3 regions of the Mesorhizobium sp. M7A.F.Ca.US.010.02.1.1 genome follow, and region 1 is predicted to be linked to each of the others. Evidence: predicted binding sites of a transcription regulator. Region 1 holds the regulator's gene; each other region holds the start of a gene.

The links. Region 1 encodes PhoB, which activates phosphate uptake and scavenging genes when phosphate is short. Its sites were predicted from a motif close to TGTCATNNANCTGTCAT; they were not measured.
Region 2: EOA19_RS33250 (YdcH family protein) is a predicted target of PhoB. The motif match lies at 2,417-2,433, and genes of this name have one in related genera.
Region 3: phnC (phosphonate ABC transporter ATP-binding protein) is a predicted target of PhoB. The motif match lies at 1,674-1,690, and genes of this name have one in related genera.

The regions. Positions count from the first base shown of each region.
Region 1 is NZ_RZRV01000029.1:14,898-19,062, reverse strand. It holds gene EOA19_RS24380 (type I secretion system permease/ATPase) at 1-344, opposite strand, end outside; partial or broken gene EOA19_RS24375 (family 16 glycosylhydrolase) at 419-1,841, opposite strand; gene phoB (phosphate regulon transcriptional regulator PhoB) at 2,378-3,067, opposite strand; gene phoU (phosphate signaling complex protein PhoU) at 3,084-3,791, opposite strand; gene pstB (phosphate ABC transporter ATP-binding protein PstB) at 3,818-4,165, opposite strand, start outside.
Region 2 is NZ_RZRV01000067.1:4,866-9,030, forward strand. It holds gene EOA19_RS33240 (lytic transglycosylase domain-containing protein) at 1-577, opposite strand, end outside; gene ispG (flavodoxin-dependent (E)-4-hydroxy-3-methylbut-2-enyl-diphosphate synthase) at 583-1,833, opposite strand; gene EOA19_RS33250 (YdcH family protein) at 2,167-2,346, opposite strand; gene EOA19_RS33255 (DUF465 domain-containing protein) at 2,586-2,789, shown strand; gene EOA19_RS33260 (IclR family transcriptional regulator) at 2,813-3,601, opposite strand; gene EOA19_RS33265 (transporter substrate-binding domain-containing protein) at 3,729-4,165, shown strand, end outside.
Region 3 is NZ_RZRV01000084.1:982-5,146, forward strand. It holds gene phnL (phosphonate C-P lyase system protein PhnL) at 171-878, shown strand; gene EOA19_RS34490 (DapH/DapD/GlmU-related protein) at 875-1,492, shown strand; gene phnC (phosphonate ABC transporter ATP-binding protein) at 1,770-2,627, shown strand; gene phnD (phosphonate ABC transporter substrate-binding protein) at 2,779-3,687, shown strand; gene phnE (phosphonate ABC transporter, permease protein PhnE) at 3,745-4,165, shown strand, end outside.

The DNA.
Region 1 (4,165 bases):
GCGCCGCGTGACCTGATGAAGGCGCATACCGAGGCAAGGTCGCGCAGTGGAGACAGGGCCGCTCCCGCAGCGTACTTAGCCTCCAGCGAGACGGCGAATGTCCTCGCGCCCAGTCTGTTGTCGACAATGGCTGCAACGCGCTGCGTGTAAACGGAGCGGACCGCATCAAGGAGACCGAGAAAGGCGAGTGCGAGAACCGCGATAGCAGAGAGGTAAAGAAGCGTCTCGACGCTGGAGGAAGGCAGGACGCGGTCATAGACCTGCAAGAGATAAAGGGGGATCACCAATAGCAGGATGTTGATGAGGAACGAAAAAACGCCGACATCGGCGATGGCGCGCCTCAAGACTGCCCGCAGATCAGACCGTGCAATCATTCCCGCGCTCCTAACGGCTCATGGCCCCAACATAAGGGCGTCGCTTAGACCGAATGGTCGCCGGCGATGTCCAAGGGGTGGTGCTGCAGGTCGTCCAGCGTATAGGCGCGGATGTAGTCGATCTTCATCTCCGCTGGCGTAGCCAGATGGTCAGGAGGCTGGCCGGCAATGCCGCCCACCGCGAGATTGGCCAGCATATACATGGGATCGTGCATGTCGGCCGGCGTCGCTGCTTGAGCGACCTTTACACCATCGTAGGTCCAGACAAGCTCATCCTTCGTCCAGAGCAGGCCATAGGTGTGGAAACCGTCGGTATCCGCAACGTTCACCGTTGACGAAACCTTCGTGTGCGCTCCCGTCTCATTGGAATGCGCCGTCATGTAGAGCGTGTTCGGGTCCTGGCCGCGCGTTTCGACAACGTCCAGCTCCGGCGGCCACGATCCGTCCTCCGGAAGCAGCCAGAACGCCGGCCAGGCTCCGGCTGTTTCAGGAAGATCCGCCCGCATTTCGAAATAGCCGTAGGTTTGCGAGAAGGTGTCGTGGGTCGTCAGGATCCCCGAGGTGTATTCGTAGTTGTTGATCAGAGGCTTGATGTCCTCCGGCGCCTGCGCGGCGGTGATGGTGAGGACGCCGTTCTCAACGCTGAACGGATGGACCGAACTCGTCGGGCCATAATTGGCGTCGATATACCACTGCAACTCACCATTGCTGCTCAACGTGCTGCCGTTCGGCGCTCCCCACCAGAAATGAATTCCAGGTGCCGTCCTGCCCGTCCCGAAGGCTCAGCGTGTTGAAATCGTCGGAGAAGGACAGCGTCATTGCGGACTTGTCGATCGGAAGTTCGAACTGGGTGGGCTGCAGCTTGTCGATGGTCGTATTCTTGAACACCAGGATCTCGTCGGATCCGAGGTTCAGCATCACGTTCGATTCCACCTGGACCATCTGTGAACGGACGGCATCGAACGAAGTGAAGTCGTAGCCGTCAAGCCGGACCGCATCGGTCGCACCGAAGTCGAAGATAAGATCGCTTCCATTACCTTTGGAGATGGCGAAAGTATCGGCGCCATCGCCGCCGATCAGGACATCATTTCCCTTGCCGCCATCCAGCGTCTGGTGACCCGACCCGCCCTTGATGATGTTGTCCACCGCATTTCCGAACGCAAATCGGTTGGTGCCGGTAACGACGAGGTTCTCGAAATTGTCGGGGAGCTTGTAGCTCATCCATGTGTCGATCGTGTCGATCCCTGCCCCAGGATCCTCGACCACCTTATTGTTGGTGGAATAGAGATGATAGTAGTCGTCGCCGGCGCCACCGTAGATCGTGACAGTGACGCCGGTGTCTCCCCAGAAGGAGTCGTTGCCGGAGGTGCCATGCAGTTCCGGTCCAGACCCGGTGGCCGAGAACCAATGAGTGGAAGCGCCGGTGTAGGCAAGAGGGATGCCCTTGGCGTTTAAGACCGTGCTCATCAGAAATCCTTCCTCATGGTGTCCGACCTGGTCAAAGGTCCCGCGACCGCTTCCAAGCAACGCTGCAAAGAACGAGATCGTTCCACGGAATCGTCATTAGATCCGAGATCGCATTGAACAATCGACGGACAAGCGATGAATAAAGAGGAGAGGACTCGCAATAATTTGAAGTAATTTATTAAAATTGTATATTTCTGCAGAATGCGCGTCATCCGACGAACGTATATCTAAATTAACTCAAAGTCATTCTTGCGTGGCTTTCTGGTCGGAGCCTGCGGGCAAGATGGCGACGTACCAAGTAATTCGCCGTGGTTCCTGCGGCCAGCCGGGGCCCAATAGAGAGTTTGGGAGATCGAGGAACGCCAGAAGCTGCCTGTCGCTTTGGTCCAAATGCAGTCATTCGAAACCTGATGAGGATGACCGCTCCTGTCGTCACGTGCTCGCTCCCCATCGATGAGACGAGTGCAACATTCCACCGGCTGTTGGCGACCGCGTGCTAATCGAGTTTTCCCGATCTATCGGGACGGAACAGCCACCTAGTCTTCCCTGATCGCGTAGCCCGCCCCACGGATCGTGCGGATGACATCAGGCATGCGGCCGTTGTTGACCGCCTTGCGCAGCCGCCCGACATGTACGTCGACCGTGCGCTCGTCAATGTAGATCGTTTCGCCCCAGACATTGTCGAGCAACTGGCTGCGCGAGAACACGCGGCCTGGATGGCGCATCATGAATTCGAGCAGGCGGAACTCGGTCGGTCCGAGCCGGATCTCGCTCTTCTTACGATAGACCCGGTGCGATTCACGATCGAGCAAGATGTCGCCGACCTTTAGCACGCTGGACAGCACTTCCGGCTTGGCGCGGCGCAACAGCGCCTTGACCCTGGCCATGAACTCCGGCGTCGAGAACGGCTTGACCAGATAGTCGTCGGCGCCGGTCGAGAGGCCGCGCACGCGGTCGCTTTCCTCGCCGCGCGCGGTCAGCATGATGATCGGCAGCCGCTCGGTCTCTGGGCGCATTCTTAGCCGGCGGCAGAGTTCGATGCCGGAAACCGCCGGCACCATCCAGTCGAGCACGAGAAGGTCGGGAACGTTCTCCTGCAGCCGGATCTCGGCCTCGTCGCCGCGCGTCACCACCTCGACCTGGTAACCTTCGGATTCAAGATTGTAGCGGAGCAGCACGCCTAGCGGCTCCTCATCCTCCACCACCATGATGCGTGGTGCGATCATCGGCTGGTCACCCCTGTTATGCCGCTGGCGCGGACATTGCCGTCTCGTCCTGCTTCGGACGATTGGCTGGCAACTGCGTGCCGGTCAAAACATAATAGGCATTTTCGGCGATGTTGGTCACGTGATCGCCGATCCGCTCGAGGTTCTTGGCGCAGAACAACAAGTGCGTGCACGCCGTGATGTTGCGGGGATCTTCCATCATGTAGGTCAGCAGCTCGCGGAACACCGAGGTGTATTTGACGTCGATGCGTTCGTCATTGTTTCTGAGCGTGGCAAGCGCTGCCGCGTCAGCGGCGGCATACTCGTCGACGACCCCCTGCACCTGGATCAGCACCAGTTGCGCCATCGCGTCGATCGAATGCGAAAGGTCGTGCGGCGTGACACTCAGCCCGACAGTGCCGACGCGCTTGGCGATGTTCTTGGCAAGGTCGCCGATGCGCTCAAGGTCGCCGGCCATGCGGATCGAACCGACCACCGCACGCAGATCGTTGGCCATTGGCTGGCGCTTGGCGATCAGCGTGATGGCGCGATCGTCCAGCTCGCGCTGGCGTGCATCCATGATGGCATCATCGGAAACCACGCGCTGCGCCAGCGCATTGTCCGAATTGAGCAAAGCCCTGGTCGAGCCACTGACCATCGAGCGGGCGAGATCGCCCATGTCGCGGATCAGCTGGCTGATCTGCTCCAGATCCTCATCGAAAGATGCGACGGTATGTTCACCCATGATCTTCGTCCCTCGTATGCCTGAGCTCAGCCGAACCGGCCGGTGATGTAGTCCTGGGTGCGTTTGTCGTCGGGGGTGGTGAACATCTTGTCGGTGGCGCCCTCCTCGACCAGATAGCCTAGATGGAACATCGCGGTGCGCTGCGACACGCGTGCTGCCTGCTGCATCGAATGGGTGACGATGACGATCGTATAGTTCTGACGCAGTTCGTCGATCAGTTCCTCGACGCGAGCAGTGGCGATCGGGTCGAGCGCCGAACACGGTTCGTCCATCAGGATCACCTCGGGTGACACGGCGATGGCGCGTGCAATGCACAGACGCTGCTGCTGGCCACCGGAAAGACCCGTGCCAGGTTCTTGCAAACGGTCCTTGAC
Region 2 (4,165 bases), on a different contig from region 1:
TCCGCGACATGATCACCGGCAGTTTTCGGCAAGCGACGGCAAAATCCGTCTTTGCGTCGAGCGGCTCGACTTTTCCGGCATAGGCCCGGTCCGTGAACTTGTCGGCTGGTTCGCCCATGATGTCTAAGACATAGCTTTCGGTCTCCATCGGCAGGAACCCCCCGGAGCTGAGCCAGCGCGACACCCGGCTCTCGCCGGCATTGTAGGCGGCGGCGGCCAGGCCGAGATTGCCGTAGCCGGTTTTCATTTCGGCGAGATATCTAGCCGAAGCCGGAATCGCCTGGTTGATGTCGAAGGAATTGGCAAGCCCGCGCATCTTGGCGGTGCCCGGCATGAACTGGGCAATGCCTTCGGCACCGACCGGACTGACGGCGTTGGGATCGAAACGGCTTTCCTTCCAGATCAGCCGGGCGAAGAAATCCCTGGACAGGCCGTTCTGGTCGGCATGCGCCTGGATCAGATTGCAGACTTTGTCGATCAGCCGCTGCTTGGCGGATTGCGGCGGATCGGCCAGCACAAGGGTCGACCAGGTCAGCCCGTACAGCAGGATCAGCGCTGCCCAAAGGAAACGCTGCATCGGTTCTACTCGGCCGCGGCCTTGCCGCGACCGAACCGTTGCTCGATATAGTCGGCGACCATCTTCTCGAAATCCGCGGCGATCGACGGCCCGCGCAGCGTCGCCGCCTTTTTGCCGTCGACGAAGACAGGCGCCGTCGGCATTTCGCCCGTGCCGGGCAGCGAAATGCCGATATCGGCATGCTTGGACTCGCCAGGGCCGTTGACGATGCAACCCATCACCGCGACCTTGAGGTTCTCGACGCCGGGGTATTTGTCGCGCCACACGGGCATGTTCTTCCTGAGATCGGCCTGGATGTTCTGGGCGAGTTCCTGGAACACGGTGGAGGTGGTGCGGCCGCAACCGGGGCAAGCGGCAACAATCGGCACGAACTGCCTGAACCCCATGGTCTGCAGCAATTCCTGCGACACCTGCACCTCGCGCGTGCGGTCGCCATTCGGCTCCGGTGTCAGCGAGATGCGGATGGTGTCGCCGATGCCTTGCTGGAGCAGGATGCCCATGGCGGCCGACGAAGCGACGATGCCCTTCGAGCCCATGCCGGCTTCGGTCAGGCCGAGATGCAGCGCATGATTGGAGCGGGTGGCGAGTTCGGTATAGACGGCGATCAGGTCCTGCACGCCGCTGACCTTGGCCGACAGGATGATTTTCTCGCGGTCAAGGCCGATCTCCTCCGCCATCTCGGCCGACAGGATCGCCGACTGCACGATCGCCTCGCGCATCACCTCCTGGGCCGTCAGCGGGAAACCCTTGTCCTGGTTGTCGTCCATCAGCCGGGTCAAAAGCTCCTGGTCGAGCGAGCCCCAGTTGACACCGATGCGTACCGGCTTGTCATGCTTGATCGCCATCTCGACGATATCGGCGAACTGGCGGTCCTTCTTGTCCTTGAAGCCGACATTGCCGGGGTTAATGCGATATTTGGCCAGCGCGTCGGCGCAGGCCGGGTGATCGGCCAAAAGCTTGTGGCCGATATAGTGGAAATCGCCGACCAGCGGCACGTGGATACCCAGCCGCTGAAGCCGCTCATGAATGCGCGGCACGGCGGCGGCGCTCTCGTCGCGATCGACGGTGATGCGCACGATCTCGGAGCCGGCCCGGTGGAGGGCTGCGACCTGCGCAACCGTCTGGTCGATATCGGCCGTGTCGGTGTTGGTCATCGATTGGACGACGACAGGCGCGCCGCCGCCGACGACCACGCCGCCGACATCGACGCCGACCGACGTGCGGCGGGGGAAAGGAGAGGAAAAATATCCGGTCATGCCGGCAGCCTTTTGTCTCTGGGGCATCTTGTGTCCTGCATGGACGCACAACGACGCCCCGGGCCGATGCGCTGAGGTCCGGGCATGAGGTGGAGGAGCAAAGATGGCTTGTCAATGGCGACAGGTCGCCACTGGCCGGAATCGCCCGCCGCCGGCGACCAGAAACAATCGATGTTCTGGCGAAACGGGCGACGGCCGAAGCGGAGATTGAGCCGGGTGCAAGTCCAGCTTCGGCTGACAGACCGGTGCTGGAAATCAAAACCCTCCACACCGGCGGCGTGGTGCCGCCGGGAAAAGAGGCCGCGAATATTGGGCGGCTATGTCAGGAGGGTATCAATGCGTGGTCGGTTTGCCTCTTAGTTTTTCAATCTCGTCCTTGAGTGCCAGCTTGCGTCGCTTGAGATTCACGATTTCGAGGTCGTCGACCGATGGATGATTCATCGCGTCATCGATTTCACGTTCGATGTCGCCGTGTTTCCGCTGCAACTCATCAAGATGGGATGCAAGAGACATGATTGGTTCTCCCTTTCATGGTTTTCCTCGATTGCAACCGTCACGGCGCGTCCACCGCAGGTTCGCTTCTGTGACGGCACGGTGACAGTGTGTCACCTTCCGCGGGCGATGTCGAATGATCCGTGGTAGCATTCCACGACACTGTGAAATGTGATATGGGCTGCACGCCGGTGACAAAACACCCGGCCCCGCCCAATCAGGCCCAGCTTTGGGCGCCGCAGACGTGCAGACGGTAGAGAATGTCCGATCAGGAACAGGCCGATATTCGCCTCGAATTTTCCCGCCTGAAGCAGGAACACGCCGATTTCGATGCCGCCATCAACGCGATGATCGCCATGGCCTGCGATCCGCTGCAGATCCAGCGCATGAAGAAGAAGAAGCTGTTCCTCAAGGATCGGCTGATGGCACTGGAAGACAAGATCATTCCCGACATCATTGCGTGAGTTGGCATTCGCTCGCCCGCGCGCTACCCGGCGATCGAAAGCTTTGCGGCACGATCACGCAGCAAGCCGATGAGTTCGCCGGTCCGCTCCTCGGACGTATCGATGGGGACCACCAGGCACATCGTCGCCTCGACCTTGCCCGGCGCTGAAAACACCGGTGCGGCAAGGCACTTCGTATAGGCATCGACAAGGCCCGAAGTGACGCAATAGCCGGTGACCTGGGCTTTTGCGATGTCGGCGACGAAATCGTCAAGCCGCAGTTTGCGCCCGTCGGGCAGCACGAGGTCGTCGTTTGACACCATGTCTTCGATCTCAGCCTTCTCCAGCCCCGCCAGAAGCAGCCGCCCCGAGGCTGTCCAGGGCAGCGGTATCTGCAAGCCGGTGGCGGAACTGATGCGGAACGGTCTGGTGCCGGGACTCGCATGGACGATCGTATAGCGGCCGCTCTGCAGCATGCACAGTTCGGAAGTCTCGCCGGTCTCGCGCGACAGATTGTCGACCTCCTGGCGCCCCCGCCTCAACAGGTCGTTGCCCCGCACATAGTCCATTCCGTAGAGATAGAGCTTCTTGCCGAAATAGACGCGATTGCCGTCGCCTTCCATTTCCAGCAGTCCCGCATCGACCAGCGACCGCACCAGCGTATAGGCCGTCGAGCGGGGCGCGTTCACGCCCTTGGCAAGGTCGCCAATGCCGATCGCGCGCTGGGTCGTGTGAAGAAACTCCAGAATCTCGAGCACCCGGTTGAGCCCCTTTTCACGGGAGCCCGAAATCTTCTCGCCGGCTGAAAGTGCCGAGGTATTGCCATCTTGCATTGTTGATTCCCGGTGTTAGTATCTGTCCTGTACAGGATACATGCGTCTCTTGTAAGAGACAATCGCTTCGACGTCACTGACGCGTGTATTGCCTGTGCAAGGGGAACACAAACGAAAGGAGGTCGCCGTGAACGACACATCCGGAAGACGTGATTTTCTGAAATTGGGAATGGCGGGACTGGCCGCGGCCGGCGTCGTGGGTGCGGCGGTAACCGTCGATGCCCAAAAGGCCGCTGCCCAGGCAGCACCCGACAGCCTGCTGCGCACCGTGCTCGATCGCGGCAAGCTGATCGTCGGCACCGGCAGCACCAATGCGCCGTGGCACTTCGAGAACGATGCCGGCGAACTCGTCGGCATGGACATCACCATGGGGCGCATTCTTGCCAAGGGCCTTTTCGACGATCCGACCAAGGTCGAGTTCGTGATGCAGGATCCGGCACAGCGCATCCCCAACGTCACCACCAACAAGGTCGACATCACCATTCAGTTCATGACGATGAGCGCCCAGCGCTCGCAGCTGGTCAATTTTTCCCGGCCTTACTACGTCGAGGGCGTCGCCCTGCT
Region 3 (4,165 bases), on a different contig from region 1:
GCCAATCTCCACCCTTGCGGGGGAGATGTCCGGCAGGACAGAGGGGGGTGCCTCGCGCCGACACCTCGCAAACACCCGCTTCGAGATTTCACCGTTATTCCGCACATGCAATTGCATTGGCCAGAGGGGGGTGCTGGCCCGCAAACCAACAGCGATTGGAGGACCTTCTGATGCCGACGCCCCTCGTTGTCTCAGACGTCGCCAAGAGCTTCACCATGCATCTGCGCGACGGCATCAAATTGCCTGTTATCGCCGGTGTCTCGTTCTCGATCAGGGCCGGCGAATGCACCGTGCTCGGCGGCCCGTCCGGTGCCGGCAAGAGCTCGATCCTGAAGATGCTCTACGGCAACTACGCCGTCGACGAAGGCCAGATCATCGTCAGCCACGATGACGGGCTGATCGACCTCGCCACTGCCAGCCCGCGCACCGTGCTTGCCGTGCGCCGGCAAACGATCGGCTATGTCAGCCAATTCCTGCGCACCGTGCCGCGCGTTTCGGCGCTGGATGTCGTCGCCGAACCGCTGGTCGAGCGCGGCGAGGATCGCGAGATTGCCCGCGGCAAGGCACGCGCCTTGCTGGCGCAGCTCAACCTGCCGGAGAAACTCTGGGCATTGCCACCTGCGACCTTCTCCGGTGGCGAGCAGCAGCGCGTCAACATCGCACGCGGCTTCATCACCGAGCATCCGATCCTGCTGCTCGACGAGCCGACCGCCTCGCTCGACGCCAAAAACCGCGATGTCGTGATTGAACTCATCGCCGCCAAGAAGGCGGCTGATGTCGCGCTGCTCGGCATCTTCCATGACCACGACGTACGCGAGGCGGTTGCCGACCGCATCATCGACGTCACCGCTTTCGCTCCCGGAAAAATCGCCGCATGACCAGGAAATTGTCCGAGACGCCGCTGGTCCATCCGACGGCGGATGTGCAGAATTCGACGCTCGGCCGCTGGACCGAGATCGCCGACCGCAGCCGGGTGTCGGAAAGCGAGCTTGGCGACTATTCCTACATGATGCAGGACTGCGCCGTCTGGTGCGCGACGATCGGCAAGTTCGCCAACATCGCCGCCAGCGTGCGCATCAACGCCACCAACCACCCGACCTGGCGGCCAACGCTGCACCATTTCACCTATCGCGCCTCGGACTACTGGGACGACGCCGAGCACGAGACAGAATTCTTCGCCCAGCGTCGCGCCAGGCGAGTCACCATCGGCCACGACACCTGGCTCGGCCACGGCTCGACCATCCTGCCCGGCGTCACCGTCGGTGACGGCGCGGCGATCGGCGCCGGAGCCGTCGTCTCGAAGGACGTCGCCCCCTACACCATCGTCGCCGGCGTGCCGGCCAAACCGATCCGTGAGCGCTTCGACCGCCGCACCGCCGACCGTTATCAGGCGCTTGCCTGGTGGGACTGGGATCATGCCAGGCTGCGCGCTTCGCTCGACGATTTCCGGGAACTATCGGCCGAGGCCTTCCTGGAAAAATACGAAGGATAATTCTTCACATCATCGTCATGGCAGCCACATGGCAGGACCTGTTCGATGACTCTCTCAAGCTTTTTCGAGCAGCAGGCTCCCGTGATCGAAATCAAAACTCCCGCCTTCTGCGGCTTCAGGGACATGGAGCACTTCGAGGACCTGCTGGCCCTGGGCCGGCCATAACTCCACACCTGTGGAGCGTAACAAAACTGACATCACCGCGACACGGCAGGTTCATGTGGCTGCGTTAGGCGAGTGCCTGACGATCAATATGGTCCAGACTGGAACCTGCCCCATGTCAGCAAATTCCGCCACGCTCGAAATCCGCGGTGTCAGCCGCCGATTTGGTAAGAACACCGCCGTCAGCGACATCAACATCGCCATCCCACAGGGTCAGATGGTTGGCATTATCGGCCGTTCGGGCGCCGGCAAATCGACCCTTCTTCGCATGATCAACCGTCTCATCGATCCCAGCCAGGGATCGATCTTTTTTGGCGGCGCCGAGGTTTCCCAGTTGCGCGGCTCGCCGCTGCGGCGCTGGCAGCGTGACTGCGCCATGATCTTCCAGCAGTTCAACCTGGTGCCGCGCCTCGACGTGCTCACCAATGTGCTGCTCGGCAAGCTGAACCACCGCTCGACCATGTCAAACCTGTTCGGCATGTTCTCCCGCGCCGAATGCGCCGAGGCGGTCGCAGCTCTCGAGCGGCTCGACATCGCCCGCACCGCTTTGCAACCGGCCGGCACCTTGTCGGGCGGCCAGCAGCAGCGCGTCGCCATTGCCCGCGCCATGATGCAGCAGCCCAAGGTTATCCTCGCCGACGAGCCGATCGCCTCGCTTGACCCGCTCAACGCCAAGGTGGTGATGGATTCGCTGCAGGACATCAATTTGCGCGAAGGCATCACCGTCGTCACCAATCTGCACACGCTGGACACCGCCCGCACCTATTGCAACCGCATTATCGGCATGGCCGCCGGCAAGGTCGTCTTCGATGGTCCGCCGGAAGAGCTCAACCGCGAGGCCATGCGCCTCGTCTATGGCGCCGACAGCAATGGCCAGGAAATCTCCGAGGCCATCACCTCGACCAGCGTTGCCTTCAGCCGAAAGATCGCCGCATCCGCCGCACCGCTCGAACCCGCATTCCCGGGATATTGAGTCCATGATCCCGAAAAGTGGAATCCGGTTTTCGGGCAAGATCATGGACAAACAAGAGAGAGCGGTTGGGATCGACAGCCCGCGTCAAGGGCACCTGTCAAAATCGAGAACGCTGCCGGCGCGGGGCCGGAACCTACAGGAGAGATTACAGATGTTCAGGAAGATGGTTTTCAGCGCCGTTTCGGTGCTCGCCATGGCGACCAGCATGGCCCATGCCGCCGACATGAAGGAATTTCGCGTCGGCATTCTCGGCGGCGAAAACGAAACCGACCGGCTGCGCAACTACCAGTGCCTCGCCGACCATCTGAAGGCCGAATTCGGCTTCGAAAAGGTCTCGCTGTTCCCCGCTGCCGACTATGACGGCGTGATCCAGGGCCTGCTTGGCGGCACGCTCGACTTCGCCGAACTCGGCGCTTCCGGCTACGCCAGCATCGCTCTCAAGGACCCGAAGGCGGTCACCCCGATCCTCACCACCCAGCAGACCGACGGCGCCACCGGCTACTATTCGATCGGCCTGGCGCTGAAATCCTCCGGCATCACCGATATCAAGTCGGCCAAGGGCAAGAAACTCGGCTACGCCGATCCGGATTCTACCTCCGGCTATCTGATCCCGCTGACCCAGATCCCGAAGGACACCGGCGCTTCGAACGAAACCTTCTTCGCTTCGACCCAGTTCAACGGCGGCCACGAGAACAACGTTCTGGCCGTGCGCGACGGCAAGGTCGATGTGGCGGTGGACGATTCCTCCGGTATCGGCGACTTCAAGGACGGCTACACCTCGGGCACCTTCCACAAGGAAGTCGCCAAGGGCGCCGTCGACCCCAACGACTTCGTCGAAGTCTGGCGCTCGGGCCTGATCCCGAACGGCCCGCTGGTCGTGCGCACCGCGCTCGGCGACGAAATGACCGCCAAGCTCGCCGACTTCTTCACGCAGTTGCCGAAGAAGGACAAGGCTTGCTTCGAAGGCGTCGAAGGCGGCGACTTTACCGGCTACGTCCCGGTCAAGGCGGACTTCTACAACGTCATCGTCGAAGCCCGTAAGGCAGCCATTGGCGGCTAACGGCGAAATCAGGAAGGGCGGCGTCGAGAAAACGCCGCCCTTCTTGCATGTCCGATCATGACCCTTTCCGTGACAGCCCCTTCCGGCGCCACTCACCAGATGGCCGACGCCTGGCGTCGCCAGACGTCCTTGCGCCGGCTCTACACCGCCATCGGTGTCGGCCTTCTCATCATCGCGCTTGGCAGCACCATGTGGTTCGCCGACGAGGCCAATGCCGGGCATTTCTTCGACCGGTTGCCGCATTTGCTGGACTTCCTGAGCTGGCTCGTCCCCAAGGACTGGAACGATGTCTGGCGGGCGATGTTCGATATCGCTTCCCCGCATGACACCGGCACCCAGGAATTCAACTTTCCGCTTGGCCGCTCGTATGTCTGGGACAGCTTCTACATCCCCGAATATTTCGAGCTGATGCTGACCACGCTCAACGTGGCGCTGGTCTCGACCTTCATCGGCTTCGTCTTCGCCGTGCCGTTCTCCT